Regions from separate parts of the Pseudomonas chaetocerotis genome, predicted to be linked through region 1. Evidence: riboswitches for the same ligand, from Rfam matches in the RefSeq annotation. Region 1 holds a riboswitch; each other region holds the start of a gene.

What was found. A riboswitch is a leader RNA that binds a small molecule or an ion and turns the genes downstream of it on or off. The one in region 1 is predicted to bind cobalamin.
Region 2: another riboswitch for cobalamin. It lies ahead of H3221_RS07915 (TonB-dependent receptor domain-containing protein); the one in region 1 lies ahead of H3221_RS04660 (TonB-dependent receptor).
Region 3: another riboswitch for cobalamin. It lies ahead of H3221_RS07285 (energy-coupling factor ABC transporter permease); the one in region 1 lies ahead of H3221_RS04660 (TonB-dependent receptor).
Region 4: another riboswitch for cobalamin. It lies ahead of cobO (cob(I)yrinic acid a,c-diamide adenosyltransferase); the one in region 1 lies ahead of H3221_RS04660 (TonB-dependent receptor).

The regions. Positions count from the first base shown of each region.
Region 1 covers NZ_JACFYX020000002.1:147,919-151,791, reverse strand. The annotation lists gene cbiE (precorrin-6y C5,15-methyltransferase (decarboxylating) subunit CbiE) at 1-357, shown strand, start outside; gene H3221_RS04670 (cobalt-precorrin-6A reductase) at 354-1,073, shown strand; gene H3221_RS04665 ((2Fe-2S) ferredoxin domain-containing protein) at 1,370-2,068, shown strand; cobalamin riboswitch at 2,203-2,396, shown strand; gene H3221_RS04660 (TonB-dependent receptor) at 2,731-3,873, shown strand, end outside.
Region 2 covers NZ_JACFYX020000003.1:353,458-357,330, forward strand. The annotation lists gene dxs (1-deoxy-D-xylulose-5-phosphate synthase) at 1-1,685, shown strand, start outside; cobalamin riboswitch at 1,764-1,956, shown strand; gene H3221_RS07915 (TonB-dependent receptor domain-containing protein) at 2,044-3,873, shown strand, end outside.
Region 3 covers NZ_JACFYX020000003.1:215,538-219,410, reverse strand. The annotation lists gene H3221_RS07290 (acyl-CoA dehydrogenase family protein) at 1-1,646, shown strand, start outside; cobalamin riboswitch at 1,699-1,901, shown strand; gene H3221_RS07285 (energy-coupling factor ABC transporter permease) at 1,955-2,635, shown strand; gene H3221_RS07280 (hypothetical protein) at 2,780-3,508, opposite strand; gene amn (AMP nucleosidase) at 3,576-3,873, shown strand, end outside.
Region 4 covers NZ_JACFYX020000004.1:330,450-334,322, reverse strand. The annotation lists gene H3221_RS09790 (molybdopterin molybdotransferase MoeA) at 1-661, shown strand, start outside; gene H3221_RS09785 (C40 family peptidase) at 810-1,430, shown strand; gene H3221_RS09780 (C40 family peptidase) at 1,515-2,039, shown strand; gene H3221_RS09775 (hypothetical protein) at 2,046-2,366, shown strand; cobalamin riboswitch at 2,400-2,609, shown strand; gene cobO (cob(I)yrinic acid a,c-diamide adenosyltransferase) at 2,795-3,406, shown strand; gene H3221_RS09765 (cobyrinate a,c-diamide synthase) at 3,406-3,873, shown strand, end outside.

The DNA.
Region 1 (3,873 bases):
GGGCGTCAGGCGCATATCCGCCACAACCGCGACGTTTTCGGCGTACCCGGGCTGCAACTGGTCGCCGGGCATGCGCCCGAGGTGCTGGCCGGACTGCCGACGCCGGATGCCATCTTCATCGGTGGCGGCGTCACTGTGCCCGGCCTGCTGGAGCAGTGCTGGGCTGCGCTCAAGCCGGGCGGGCGCCTGCTGGCCAATGCCGTGACCCTTCAGAGCGAGATGGCGCTGGTGGCCTTCCGCGAACAGCAGGGCGGCGAGCTGCTGCGGCTCACTGTGGCCCAGGCACAGCCGTTGGGCGGCTTCGATACCTGGCGCGCGGCACTGCCGATCACTCTGCTGGCGGTGCGCAAGCCATGATTACGCGCATCCTGCTGCTCGGCGGCACCACCGAGGCGCTGCGCCTGGCGCGTCGTCTGGGGCCTGAGACGGTCTACAGCCTGGCCGGTCTGGGGCGAGTGCCGGATGACCTGCCGTGCCGCGTGCGCGTCGGGGGCTTTGGCGGCGCCGAGCGGCTGGCTGCCTTTATCGCGGCTGAAGGCATCGAGCTGCTTCTGGATCTGACCCATCCCTATGCGGCGCAGATCAGCCATAACGCGGCGCGTGCTGCGCAGATCACCGGTGTGCCCTGCTGGGCGCTGCGTCGTCCTGGCTGGCAACCTGGCGCCGGGGATGACTGGCGCGAGGTGGACGACTGGGAAGAACTGACCCGTGCGCTGGCGCCTTTCGAGCGGCCATTCTTCACCTCCGGGCGCGAGCCGCTGGCGCACCTGCACGAAATTCCCGAGCACCAGCACTGGACGATGCGCTGCCTGCAGGCCGAGCCGGCGCCCCCGCGCGCCGAGATCATCGGTGCGCGTGGGCCATTTACGCTGGACGAGGAGCGCGCGCTGTTCGCCCGTATCCGCTGCGACGTGCTGGTGAGCAAGAACAGCGGCAGCGCGTCCACCGAGCCGAAGTTGCAGGTGGCGCGTGAGTTGGGTCTGCCGGTGTTGTTGTTGCGCCGGCCTGAGTTGCCGGTGGTGACGCGTGAGTTCGCCGAGCCGAACGCCCTGTGGGAGGCGCTCGAGCGGTAACTGGACGGCTGCCGCTGATCGTTCCCACGCTCTGCGTGGGAATTCAGTTCTGGACGCTCTGCGTCCATCACGTTGGCACAGCAACCAACCTCGCCAGGCACGACGCGGAGCGTCACACGCGCAGATGCCCACGCAGCGCGTGGGTGCCATCGGTAAACCCGCCAACGACGGCCTACGCGCTGCGCGCAATTGCGTAGGGTGGACGTCGCTTTTCACGTCCACCGCAACGGTGGATCGATAAAGCGCGATCCACCCTACACGCGCTGCTAGACTGCCGGCCCGTTCTGGAGACCGTCATGAGCCAAACCCCCTACGCCCGCATTCTGTTCATCGCCCCCGGCCTGGGTCGTGGTGCATCGTCCGAGCGTCTGCAGCAGCGCATCACCGCGCTGCTGGGCGAGGCGCATCTGCATGACAGCGAGCAGGACGGTTTCTGGCAGGCCATCGATGAGGCGCCGCGACCGCTGCTGGTGGTCGATCTGGAGCCGCGCGCCGATGCCGCGCACCGCGACTGGCTGCGCGAGCGCATCGCCGAACGCGGTGACGCAGCCGAGGTGTTCGTGGTCTGCACGGCGCTGGAGGACACCTGGCTCGATGGCCTGGGCGCGCTACTGGAACAGCGCGAAGCGCATATCCCCTGCAGCGATGTGCCGCCTGTGCCGGCGCATCACGCCTGGTCGCAGATTCCGCCGCATGCGCAGCGCCTGTTGCTGTGCAACGGTCCGCGCTGCACGCGCAAGGGCGCGTTGGGCCTGTGGAAAACCCTGCGCCAGCGGCTCAAGGCTGCCGGCAAGCTGGAGTGCGAGGGCGGCGTGCATATCACCCGCAGCCAGTGCCAGTTCCCCTGCGATCTGGGCCCGACCGCGAGCCTTTATCCACAGGGCGAGTGGTATGGCATCAAGGACGAGGCGGCGGTGATTCGTCTGGTGGATGAGCGCCTGGTGGCGGGTAGGGCGTTGCCAGAGTTGCGTATCGATGAGCAGGGCGGCCATTAGTTACACCTGCGGATAGTCCAGGTGAGGTGTCGTCACGGTGGACAAGCTGCGCGTTGTCCACCCTACGCTTAAGTCTGCCCCAAAGTGCCTCCCACAATTGCCCCAGCGCCTTGACTTGAGCGGGTGCGGGTGGTCATATCCGCCCCGCTTCAGGTGTCTCACGCCGCCGCGCGTGAGGTGAAACGGGAAGTCGGTTGAAGTCCGACGCTGCCCCCGCAACGGTAAGCGAGCGACCGCATCGAAACGCCACTGTGCGCCACGCGCATGGGAAGGCGATGCGTTCATGACCCTCGCAAGCCCGGAGACCGGCCTGGAGTCGTTTGTGTCTGGCAACCCGCGGTGGGCGGGCGTTGACTCCAGTAGGGCGCCCTCGTGCCCCTGTCTGCTGTTGCGCATTTCCATCGGATTGCCGTGCCTTTTCTCTTTGCGATGGAAGCAATATGGCGCGCCATTTCCGCTACAAGAACCTCTTTTCTTCCTGCCTGAAAGAAGGGCCTGAGGCCGTCTCCGGTTACCTGCAAAACAAGATAATGTTATGTTATAACAATAACATTATCGCTTCAGGCCAGGGTCATCAGCGGTCGTCACTGGCCGTTGCAAGGCCCGATTCCAACGCCTCGAAGCGACTCGACGAGCCTCTTCAACGCCCTGGAACTCTTCACGTGCAGCCCCTCTTGTGTTTCTGTTCTCTGCCATTGCTGCTGTTGGCTGGCGGTACCGTCATGGCCGACGAATCCGCTGTCGATCTCCCCGCTGTAACCGTCCAGGCGCAAGCCGCGGAGGAGGGCGAGACCACGCTGCACACGCCGACCACGTCCGGCTCACGCCTCGACCTGTCGGCGATGGAAACGCCGGCCAGCACCACCAGCCTGAGCGGTGCAGACGTGCGCGAGCGCAACAACCGTAGCGTGCAGGATGCCGTGACCCGCACGCCGGGCATCAGCAGCATCGGCACGCCGGGTAATGGCGGTACGGCGCTGTCGGCACGCGGTTTCAGCGGCCATTCCTCGACCATGCAACTGTACGACGGCACTCGCCAGTACATCGGCGCCGGCACCGTAACCTTCCCGGTGGACACCTGGTCGGTGCAGCGCATCGACGTGCTGCGTGGCCCGGCGTCGGTGCTCTATGGCGAAGGCGCCACGGGCGCGGTGATCAACGTGGTGCCGAAGAAGCCCTTCGCGGGTGAGATTCGCAACCAGCTGCGCCTCGGCTACGGCAGCGACGACCGCCGTCAGGCCGCGCTGGACAGCGGTGGCTCGCTGAGCGATTCGTTGAGCTACCGCTTCAACGTCAACCAACAGGCCAGCAATGGCTGGGTCGACCGCGGGGATTCGGACAGCATTGCACTCAGTGCCGCCCTGCGCTGGGCCGCCAGTGATGACCTGAGCTTCACCCTGTCTCACGATCACGGTGACCAGCGTCCCGAGCGCTACTTCGGCACCCCGCTGGTCGATGGTCACTACCGCGAAAGCATCCGCGAGCGTAACTACAACGTCGCCAACGCCGACATTCGCTATAACGACCAGATCACCCGCCTGACCACCGACTGGCACATCAACGATGTGCTGAGTGCCAGCAACCAGCTCTACTACATCAAGACCCAGCGTTACTGGCGCAACGCCGAAGCCTACCGCTGGCAGCCGGGCGATACGGTCGAGCGCAGCGAGTTCTACGAGATCAAGCACACCCAGGAGCAGGTTGGCGACCGCCAGACCTTTACCCTCGACCACGCCCTGTTCGGCCTCGACAGCCGCACGGTGGTCGGTGTGGATTACAACCGCATCCACTTCGCCCGCCAGCAC
Region 2 (3,873 bases), on a different contig from region 1:
CCCTGCACTATGTCTTCGACACCCCCGATGACCGCCTGGTGTGGGACGTCGGCCATCAGGCCTACCCACACAAGATTCTCACCGGCCGTCGCGAGCGCATGGGCACGCTGCGCCAGAAGGATGGCCTGGCCGCCTTCCCGCGCCGCAGCGAGAGCGAGTACGACACCTTCGGTGTCGGCCACTCCAGCACCAGCATCAGCGCCGCCCTGGGCATGGCCATCGCCGCCCGTCTGAAGGGCGAGAAGCGCAAGAGCGTGGCGGTGATCGGCGACGGCGCGCTGACCGCCGGCATGGCCTTCGAGGCGCTGAACCACGCCACCGACGTCGGCGCCAACATGCTGGTGATCCTCAACGACAACGACATGTCGATCTCCAAGAACGTCGGCGGCCTGTCCAACTACCTGGCCAAGATCATCTCCAGCCGCACCTACGCCAGCATGCGTGAAGGCAGCAAGAAGATCCTCTCGCGCCTGCCCGGTGCCTGGGAAATCGCGCGCAAGGTCGAGGAACACGCCAAGGGCATGCTGGTGCCCGGCACCCTGTTCGAGGAACTGGGCTGGAACTACGTCGGCCCCATCGACGGCCACGATTTGCCCACCCTGCTCGCCACCCTGCGTAACATGCGCGACCTCGACGGCCCGCAGTTCCTCCATGTGGTGACCAAGAAAGGCAAGGGTTTCGCCCCGGCCGAGGTCGACCCCATCGGCTACCACGCCATTACCAAGCTCGAACCCGTCACCCCCAGCGCGGCCCCCAAAAAGCCGGCTGGCCCGAAATACTCCAACGTGTTCGGCCAGTGGCTGTGCGACATGGCTGCGGCAGACAACCGTCTGGTCGGCATCACCCCGGCGATGAAGGAAGGTTCCGATCTGGTGGCCTTCAGCGAGCGCTTCCCCCAGCGCTACTTCGACGTGGCGATTGCCGAGCAGCACGCCGTGACCCTCGCGGCCGGCATGGCCTGTGAAGGCGCCAAGCCGGTGGTGGCGATCTATTCCACCTTCCTCCAGCGTGCCTATGACCAACTGATCCACGACGTTGCCGTGCAGCACCTCGACGTGCTGTTCGCCATCGACCGCGCCGGCTTGGTCGGCGAAGACGGTCCGACCCACGCCGGCAGCTTCGACCTGTCCTACCTGCGCTGCATTCCCGGCATGCTGGTGATGACTCCGAGCGACGAAAACGAGTTGCGCCGCATGCTCACCACCGGCCACCTGTTCGACGGCCCGGCCGCCGTGCGCTACCCGCGCGGCACCGGCCCCAACGCAGCGCTCGATGCAGGCCTGGAGCCGCTGGAAATCGGCAAGGCGGTCGTGCGCCGCTGGGGCAAGGGCGTCGCCCTGCTGGCCTTCGGCGTGCAACTGGCCGAAGCCCTGCGCGTGGGTGAAACGCTGGATGCCACTGTAGTCGACATGCGCTTCGTAAAACCCCTGGACGAAACCCTGCTACGCGAACTGGCAGGCAACCATGAGCTGCTGGTGACCCTCGAGGAAAACAGCATCATGGGCGGCGCCGGCAGCGCGGTCAGCGAATTCTTCGCTGCAGAAAATCGCCAGGTACCGGTGCTGCACCTGGGCCTGCCGGACTACTACGTCGAGCACGCCAAGCCCAGCCAGATGCTCGCCGAATGCGGTCTCGACGACGCGGGTATCGAACGCGCGGTACGCGAGCGCCTGAGCCTGCTCTAGGCCTGAGCATGAAGCCCGCTCATCGCTGAATGAGCGCGGCTTGCTTGTCATTCATACTCGCGCGCACTAAGGTGCGCGCCATTCATGTTCCGCCAGGGTGTGCTGCGCAAGCGGCGTTAAACGGGAAGTCGGTGCGATGCCGACGCTGCCCCCGCAACGGTAATCGACAGCAAGCGCTGAGCTTGCGCCGCGTCCAACAGCCACTGGGCCAGGCCTGGGAAGGCGGACGCGGGTCGAGAGCCCGGAGACCGGCCAAGGCGGTGCGACTGGTGTTGCGGAGGGCGACACGGTCAAGCGCTGCCCTGCCCGCGCTTGCGCCTGCCTTCCTCGAACGTCTGCCGACCGTTGAGGAAAAATAATGAAACTGTCTCGTCTGGCTCTGGCCATCAGCTTCATGCCTGCTGCCCTGCTGGCTGCCGAGCCGTATCTAAGCGAGCCTCTGGTTATCACTTCGGGCCGCCTGGCCGAGCCGCAAACGCAGGCCACAGCAGCAACCAGTGTATTTACTCGCCAGGATATCGAACGCCTGCAAGTCAGCAGCGTTGTCGAACTGCTGGAACGCGTGCCAGGCCTCAGCGTGGTCCGCACTGGCGGTGCCGGCAGCCAGACTGGCGTGTTCCTGCGTGGCACCAGCACGGCACAAACCCTGGTCCTGGTCGACGGTCAACGCATCGCGGCGGCCTCCAGCGGCACCAGCAGCCTGGAGTTTCTCGCTCCCGAACAGATCGAACGCATCGAAGTGGTCCGTGGCGCCCGTTCGGCACTCTACGGCTCCGACGCCATTGGCGGGGTGATTCAGATCTTCACTCGCCAGGGCGACGGCCCTGGCCTCAAGCCCTACGCGCGCCTGGCGGCTGGCAGCGACAGCACCTACCAGCGCAGCCTTGGCCTCTCCGGCGGTGACGAGCACACTCGCTTTCACCTCGGCGCCGCCCTGGACGAGACAGCCGGCATTGACGCGACCCGCGACGGTTTCGGCACCAATGGCGACGACGACGCCTACCGCAACCGCTCGCTCAGCCTGAATCTGTCGCACCACTTCAATGATGATCTACAGGCTGGCTTCAGCGCACTCGATCAGCGCGGACAGGTGGAATACGACGACGTCTTTACCGGCCTGCTTCCGACAACGGACTTTCAGGTCAGCAGCCTTTCCGGTTTCATCGATGGCCAGCTCAACGAGCGCTGGAACAGCCGTCTGGAAATAGGCCACAGCAAAGACCAGCGCGATAGCGGTGATGACTCGCCGGCAGCGCCAGACTATTCATTCTTTACCTACACCACCTATCGAGACGCTGTGAGCTGGGTAAATACCCTGACGCTCAGCGATAACCAGCAACTGCTGGTCGGTGCCGACTGGTACGAGGATCGCCTGCACAGCAGCGCGGCCTTCGCCGAGGACTCACGCTGGAACCGAGCGGCCTTCGTCCAGCATCGTTACACCGGCGAAACATTTTCTACCGAGCTGGGGCTTCGTCACGACGACAACCAGCAGTTCGGCAGCGAGAACACCTGGAACGCGGCATTGACCCTGCCCCTGAACAGCGCCAACGACCTGATCCTGTCCTATAGCGAAGGCTTCCGTGCGCCGACTTTCAATGACCTCTACGATCAGTGGTACGGCAACCCCGACCTGCAAGCCGAGCGCTCCGAAAGCTACGAGCTGCAATGGCGCAGCCGCTACAGCGACACAGGTTCATTGCAGGCGTCCTTGTATCGAACCGAAATCGAAGATGCCATCGTCCTGGACGAAAATTTCATTCCGCAGAACGTCCAGACTGCGCGGATCAATGGCTTCGAAGCGGCCGTGCAGCAGGAGCTGTTCGGCTGGCAGGCCAATCTCGCTCTGGCCTTGATCGACCCACGTGACCGCAACAGCGGCCATACCTTGCAGCGCCGGGCCAAACGCACGCTGAGCCTGGATGTCGACCGCCGCTTCGGCGATGTCTCACTCGGTGCTGGCTGGCGTGCGATCAGTGGTCGCTACGATGATGCCGAAAACCAGCGCGACATGAGCGGCTACGGCCTGCTCAGCCTACGCGCCGCCTGGCAGGCCAACGAGGAACTGGGCCTGAGCCTGAAGCTGGATAACCTGCTGGACAAGGATTACGCAGAAGCGACCTACAGCACACCCAATGGCCGTTTCGGCTACAACAGCGCCGGCCGCACTGCGCTCTTCGCCGTAACC
Region 3 (3,873 bases), on a different contig from region 1:
AACCCAGTCTGCACGCCGAAACCCATGAAGTGTTCAATCAGGTGCCAAGCTTGGACGGCGCCAATCTCTATCGCCTCGACCTGCCGTTGCAGGAGTGGATTCGCCGCTACGACGGCGCCTGGGCGGATGAACGCTTGAGCGCTTATGGCGCCCTGGCAGGCGGTACCCTGATGCAGGCCGGCTTTCTCGCCAACGAGAACAAACCGGTGTTCAAAAGCCACGACCGCTACGGCAACCGTATCGACCTAGTCGAGTTTCATCCGGCCTACCACGAGCTGATGCGCACGGCGGTCGAGCACGGCTTGCCATCGCTGCCCTGGACAGATCCGCGCGCCGGCGCTCATGTCGCCCGCGCCGGGCTGACCTATATGCACAGCCAGGCCGAAGCGGCCAGCGGCTGTCCGCTGACCATGACCTTCGCCGCTGTGCCGGCCATCCGCCTGCAACCCAACGTGGCCGAGCAGTGGCTGCCGAAGATCCTCGCCACCGAGTACGACCCGCGCAACCTGCCGATGGAGCAGAAGTCCGGCGTCACCATTGGCATGGCCATGACCGAGAAGCAGGGCGGCACCGATGTACGCGCGAATACCACACGGGCCTATCCCATCGGTCTTGGCGGGCCGGGACAGGGCTATGAACTGGTGGGGCACAAATGGTTCTGCTCGGCGCCGATGTGCGACGCCTTTCTCACCCTGGCGTACACCGACAAGGGCCTGTCGTGCTTTCTGCTGCCGCGTCACCGGCCGGATGGCACGCGCAACGCGTTCTACATCCAGCGACTGAAGAACAAGCTGGGCAACTGGGCCAACGCCTCCAGCGAGGTGGAATACCGAGGCGCTTTCGCCTGGATGCTCGGTGAGGAAGGGCGCGGCGTGCCGACCATCATCGAGATGGTGGCCATGACCCGCTTCGATTGCATGGTCGGCTCCAGCAGCCTGATGCGCCAGGCGTTGACCCAGGCCGCGCACCACTGCGCGCATCGCCAGGTGGGTGGCAAGCTGCTCGCCGACCAGCCGTTGATGCAGAACGTGCTCGCCGACCTGGCGCTGGAGAGCGAAGCCGCGCTGGCGCTGTGCATGCGCATGGGCCGCGCGCTCGACCATCAGCATGATGAGCAGGAAGACAAGTTTGCCCGTCTGGTTACTGCCGTGGGCAAGTACTGGATCTGCAAGCGCGCGCCGGAAATGATCTACGAGGCCAGCGAATGCATGGGCGGCGCTGGCTACGTCGAGGAAACCATCATGCCGCGCCTGTATCGTGAAGCGCCGGTCAACTCGATCTGGGAAGGCTCGGGCAACGTGCAGTGCCTGGACGTGCTGCGTGCCATGTCCAAGGAGCCCGGCGTGCTCGACGCGCTGTTCGCCGAGCTGGGTGATGGCCACGGCGATGTTCGCCTGAAGGCGCATATCCAGCGGCTGAAGGCCGATTTTTCCGATACCTCCGACATCCATTACCGCGCCCGCCAGCTTACCGAAGACATGGCCGTGGCGTTGCAGGCCAAGCTGCTGCTGGAGGCAGGCAATGCCAATGTGTCCGACGCTTTCATCGCCAGCCGCCTGGAAGGTCGCGGCCGCGTCTATGGCACGCTGCCGCGCGGTGTTGACGTCGAGGCGCTGCTGGCGCGCAGCACGCCCCATCTGCCCTGAGCGAGTGCCGAGGGCGGATTGCCTGGCGCGCTGTTTTTTAGCCGGGCAGGCGAGTAATCTTGCGGCCGATGGTTCTGCGTGCACGCCTGTGGCGCGGATGAAAAGGGAACAGGGTGCGGCGAATCTCGCCAATGCCCTGGCTGCCCCCGCAACTGTAAGCGGCGAACGATGCCCTGATGCCACTGACTTCGGTCGGGAAGGCGGGCGGAGTGCCAAGCCGTGAGCCAGGAGACCTGCCATCGACAACGGGCGTTTCGCCCACTCCCTCATCCGAATCGTCGCGCGGTGGGCGCGGCAAAGGAACTCGCATGCATATCGAACCGGACGTCGTCGAAGGCGCCAAGATCCTGCTTAGCTACGCAACGGCCGTCACTGCCTTCGGCCTGACCGCCAAACTCGCCCAGGACAGCGTACGCAACAACGGCGGTGTCGCTGCCCTGGCGCTCCGCAGCCTGCTGACCACCGCCCTGGTGTTCTGCTTTTTCGAAGTGTTCCCGCATCATGCGGTGGGCGTTTCCGAGGTGCATCTGATCCTCGGTTCGACCCTGCTCCTGCTGTTTGGTGCCGGTGCCGCGGGCATTGGCCTGGCGGCAGGTCTGCTGCTGCAAGGACTGCTGTTCGCTCAGTTCGACCTGCCGCAGTACGGCATGAATGTCACCACGCTGTTGATCCCGCTGTGGGGCATCAGCCTGCTGGCCAAGCGCATCGTCGCGCCGGGCACCGCCTACATCGATCTTTCCTACAAGCAGGCGCTGGCGCTTTCGACCGCTTATCAGGGCGGCATCGTCGCCTGGGTGGCGTTCTGGGCCTTTTACGGCCACGGTTTCTCCAGCGAAAACCTGGCGGCCGTGGGCAGCTTCGGCCTGGCCTACATGAGCGTGATCCTGATCGAGCCGCTGATCGACCTGGGCGTGCTGGCCGGTGCCAAGGCGCTGTCGCGTTTCAGTCAGGGGCCGCTGTTCAACGTGCGTCTGCACCAGCCAGCCTGACCTCGTCGCGCTGACGGTCATGCGCCAAGAAGCGTTCTGGATGATGAAAGCCTGTGCTGCATGCCTGCCCTCATCCGGCGCTTCGCGCCACCTTTTCCAAAGGGAGAGGAGCATGAAGGAAGGCGTCGCTGCGCGACTGTTACGCTAACGGCGGCGCTGCCAGATGATCTTGCCGGTATTGCTTTCGGTGACCAGGTACGGGTCGCTGAAGCGGTAGTAGGCGGCGGGTTGATAGTCGGCGGTGCCTGTCAGGCGCACCATCAGCATGCCGTCCTGGCTGCGCCAGTGGCCGCTGTACTGCACCTCGCCAGGGCTGTCGTAGTTCCAGTCGTTGCCGCCGCCGACCGAGCGAGCCCACTGCGTGACGCTGCCATCGGCGTTCAATTGCAGGGTCATCAGGGTGTTGAACGAGGCGAAGTTGGTGCCGCCGCTGTTGATGATCTTCTCGTGTACCCAGGTGCCAACAAGCGCCGGCTCCTGAGCGCCGGCAGTGGACGGCGTCGCCGCTATGGCTACCGCTTCACGCTGAAAGAGAGCCTGGCGCTCTAACACTTCGCCGTTGCGTGGATCGCGCGCGGCGATGCTGGTATTGAGCATGGCATTGGCATAGGTGGCGTTCATGTTGGCCAGTAGCAGTCCGGTCTGTGGGTCGCTGATTTCGGCACGCAGCAGCTTGCCGTCGTAGTGGCCTTTGACGATCAGGCGCAGGCGCTGGCTTTCCACATACTCGCCTTCCACCACGGAGTCGCTCTGGCGCAGGATCAGCTCGCTCGGCTGGCCGTCGAGGGTTGCTCGGTAATGACCGTCGAGTTCACCGGCCTGAATGCTTGAGCATGAGACCATGGCTAACAGCAGAACGATTGCACGGGGCATGATGGTGATCTCTGACGAGTTGATCCAAGCCTAGTCGCTAGCAGTGATGCGCGAGGGCTGTCGCGCTATGTTTTCGTCACCGTATGCAGGCAAGATAGGGGCGTACGTTCAGTCAGGAAGATGCACTGTGAAAGCCTGCTCAGATGATTTCATCATTGCCCACACCCCCGAAGAGGCGGTCGACCGTCTTGCCGCCCTGCACCAGGAAGCCACCGGTGCGTTGAGCCAGGCGCTCAAGCGTTACCTCAAGGAGCGCATCCGCCCCGATGCCAGCGAGCACTGCCTGTTCCGTTATCCCGAATTGCGCCTGACCTACCTGTGCCAGGGCGAGGTGCCGACCACCGTGCGCGCCTACGCCAAGGTGC
Region 4 (3,873 bases), on a different contig from region 1:
GCTATCCACCGGCGACGAGCTGGTAGAGCCGGGGCAGGCGCTTGGCCCGGGGCAGATATACAACAGCAATCGGCGTCTGCTGATTGCCTGGTTGCAACGGCTGGGCTGCAGCGTGGTCGATGCGGGTATATTGCCTGATGATCTGCAGCGCACCCGCGAAGCACTGGGTGCGCTGGGCGAGGTCGATCTGATTCTCTCCACCGGTGGCGTTTCGGTTGGGGAGGCGGATTTTCTCGGCATGGCCCTGCGCGAGGCGGGCGAGCTGGCGCTGTGGAAATTGGCGATCAAGCCGGGTAAGCCGCTGACGTTCGGCCACTATCAGGGCGTCCCGGTAATCGGTTTGCCGGGCAACCCGGCTTCGACACTGGTCACCTTCGGGCTGCTGGCGCGCCCGTACATGTTGCGTCGTCTGGGTGTGCAACGGGTCGAGCCATTGGGCTTCGTGGTGCCGGCAGGTTTTGCCTGGGGTAAGCCAGGCATGCGCCGCGAGTATCTGCGCGCGCGTCTGGAGAATGGCCGTGCGGTGCCCTATGCCAACCAGAGTTCAGGCGTGCTGCGCAGCGCCGCCTGGGCCGAAGGGTTGGCTGAGGTGATGGAGGGCACCACGCTGGCCGAAGGGGATAGGCTGCGTTTCATTCCCTTGAGCGAGATTCTCGGCTAGCCCTGAATCGCCCGGCTGTGCGAACGGTCGGGCGCTTTAGATGGCGCGACGAAACTACTGGGTCACATTTCCAGCGATAGAATTTGCAAATGAACCTTATAGAAGGCATAGTCGCGGGCTTGTAAATTCAACCGCCACGGTCGTGCCCATGCTAAAACGCTTCGCACCCCTCGTGCCTCTTGCACTCACAGTCTTGCTCGCTGCCTGCGCCGGCCACTCGCCACAGCCGCAGATTGGCGATATTGCGAGCGAGCCAGTTGCTCGTCCGCTGTCTCAGCAGGTTCAGCCTGCCGACGATGAAATCAATGCGCTAACCGATGACAAACCCTATGAAATGCCGCAGCTGGCAGACAGTCTGCTGGAGCTTGGGCGTTCGCTGGTCGGCACGCGCTATCGCTACGGCGGCACCTCGGTGCAATCCGGTTTCGATTGCAGCGGTTTCGTCGGCTACCTGTTCCGCGAAGAAGTCGGCCTGGAGCTGCCACGCTCCACGCGTGAGCTGATCAACCTCGATGCGCCGAAGGTGGCGCGTGCCGATCTCGAACCGGGTGATCTGATCCTGTTCAACGATCGTGGTCGTGGTCGCGTCAGCCACGCCGGCATCTATCTGGGGGATGACCAGTTCATCCACTCCAGCAGCAGTCGCAGCGGTGGTGTGCGCATCGACAGTCTCGATGACAGCTACTGGAACCGCAGTTATCTGCAGGCCAAGCGCGTCCTTGCGTTGGCTCCGGTGGAAGAACAGGTCGCAGCCAAGCGTCACAACTGATGTATCACGGCGTACCCTCAGGGTTGCGCCGTTCGTCGTGAATCGGCAGAGTAGAGCGCATTCAGGCTCAGGATCGCCTCGCTTATGCCCGCCACGACCCGTGTTGCCCTCATCGCTCTCGCTCTGCTGCTGAGTGCCTGCAGCAGTCGCGCGCCTTCTCCCCAGCCTGGTTACACCCCTCCAGTCTCCTCGTCCTCCTATCAGGGCGGCGCTGAGGACGTGTTGTTCCGCGCCCTTGGCCTGGTCGGTACGCCGTATCGCTACGGTGGCAACACCCCGGAAGGCGGTTTCGACTGCAGCGGCCTGATCGGCTACGTTTATCGCGATGCCGCTGGTATCAGTTTGCCGCGTTCGACGCGTGAGCTGAGTGCCATGCGCACACCTGATGTCCGCCGCGACGCCCTGCAAAGCGGCGATCTGGTGTTCTTTGCCACCAATGGCGGGCGCGCTGTCAGTCATGCCGGGATCTATGTCGGCGAAGGGCGTTTCGTGCATGCGCCGTCCAGTGGCGGCACGGTGCGTCTGGATAGCCTCGACAACGTCTACTGGCAGCGTGTCTACCTCGATGCCAAGCGGGTCATCACGCCAGAGCTCGCGCGTAATCCCTGAGCAGCCATGGTCGATCCCATTCGCCTGCCGCCTCAGCCCGAGTTCTGCGAGCTGTGCGCACGCCCAGTCGCGTTGACCCGGCATCACCTGATTCCCAAGGCGCTGCACGACAAGGTGTATGTGCAGAAGCGCTATCCCCGTCATGAACGAATTACCGCCACGCTGTGGGTTTGCCGCGCCTGCCATAACCAGATTCATCGGCTTTTCAGCGAAAAGGAGCTGGCGCTGACCTACAACAGCCGCGAGGCGCTGCTGAGCGACGAGCGTTTGCGAACGTTCGTCGACTGGTTGGCGCGCAAGCCGCCCGGGTTCATGCCCAGGCATTGAGCGGCGTTGACGGGCAGGGCTGCCAGCCTCTACCCTGCGCGCCTTGCTTCAGGTGCCCCGCGTTGCCGTGAATGGCGGCCAAGGGGTGAAACAGGGAAGCCGGTTCCAATGCCGGCGCTGCCCCCGCAACGGTAGGTGAGTCAAACGTCGCTTCAGTCCACTGTGTATGTGCACGGGAAGGCGCGACGCAGAACCCATGGTTCACTCACAAGCCCGGAGACCGGCCTGTAGCAGTTTCACGGCATCGCGGAGGGCGTTGTCCGGCCAACGCTTCGGTTCTCCGGGGCGTTCGTGTTTTTTGTCTTCCGCTCGCCTGACCAGCCATTAGCGCCTGAACGAGGATGTGCGGATCATTGCCGCGTCGTTTTCCTCGTTGCCGTTCCACTGCCTATCAAACCGGTGGGACGGGCGCCTGACAGGATCACCGCATGAGCGAATCGACCGACCGCGATGCCCGCCACAAGGCGCGCATGCAACGCAAGAAAGCCCTGATCGACGAAAAGATCGCCCAGGCCCAGGATGAATACGGCCTGCTGCTGGTGCACAGCGGCAATGGCAAGGGCAAGAGCAGCAGCGCCTTCGGCATGGTCGCGCGTGCCCTGGGTCATGGCATCAAGGTCGGCGTGGTGCAGTTCATCAAGGGTGCGGCCAGCACCGGTGAAGAAACCTTCTTCCGCCGTTTTCCCGAGGAAGTCAGCTATCACGTGATGGGCGAAGGCTTCACCTGGGAAACCCAGGATCGCCAGCGTGATATCGCCAAGGCTCAGCAAGCCTGGGCGGTGGCCCAGCGCCTGCTCAGTGATGAGTCGGTCGGCCTGGTGCTGCTGGACGAGCTGAACATAGCCCTCAAGCATGGCTACCTCGAACTGGACACGGTGCTGGCCGATATCGAAGCCCGGCCACTGTTGCAGCATGTGGTGGTGACCGGGCGCGGCGCCTTGCCTGGGATGATCGAGGCGGCTGACACCGTCACCGACATGAGCCTGGTCAAGCACGCATTCAAGTCCGGGGTAAAAGCACAGAAGGGCATCGAATTCTGATGACCACACGTCACTGTCCGGCACTATTGATCGCTGCACCAGCTTCCGGTCAGGGCAAGACCACCGTCACCGCCGCGCTGGCGCGCCTGCATACGCGTCAGGGGCGCCGGGTTCGCGTGTTCAAATGCGGCCCGGACTTCCTCGACCCGATGATCCACGCCCGCGCCAGTGGCGCGCCGGTGTATCAGCTCGACCTGGCCATGGTCGGCGAGGCGGAAAGTCGCCGGCTGCTTTGGCAGGCCGCCGGTGAGGCCGATCTGATCCTGATCGAAGGGGTGATGGGCCTGTTCGACGGCAAGCCCTCGGCGGCCGACCTGGCGCGCCATTTCGGCGTGCCGGTGCTGGGCGTGATCGACGGTGCGGCCATGGCGCAGACCTTCGGCGCCCTGGCCCACGGGCTTGCCACCTTCCAGCCAGACTTGCCCTTTGCCGGCGTGCTCGGTAATCGCGTTGCCAGCGGCCGTCAT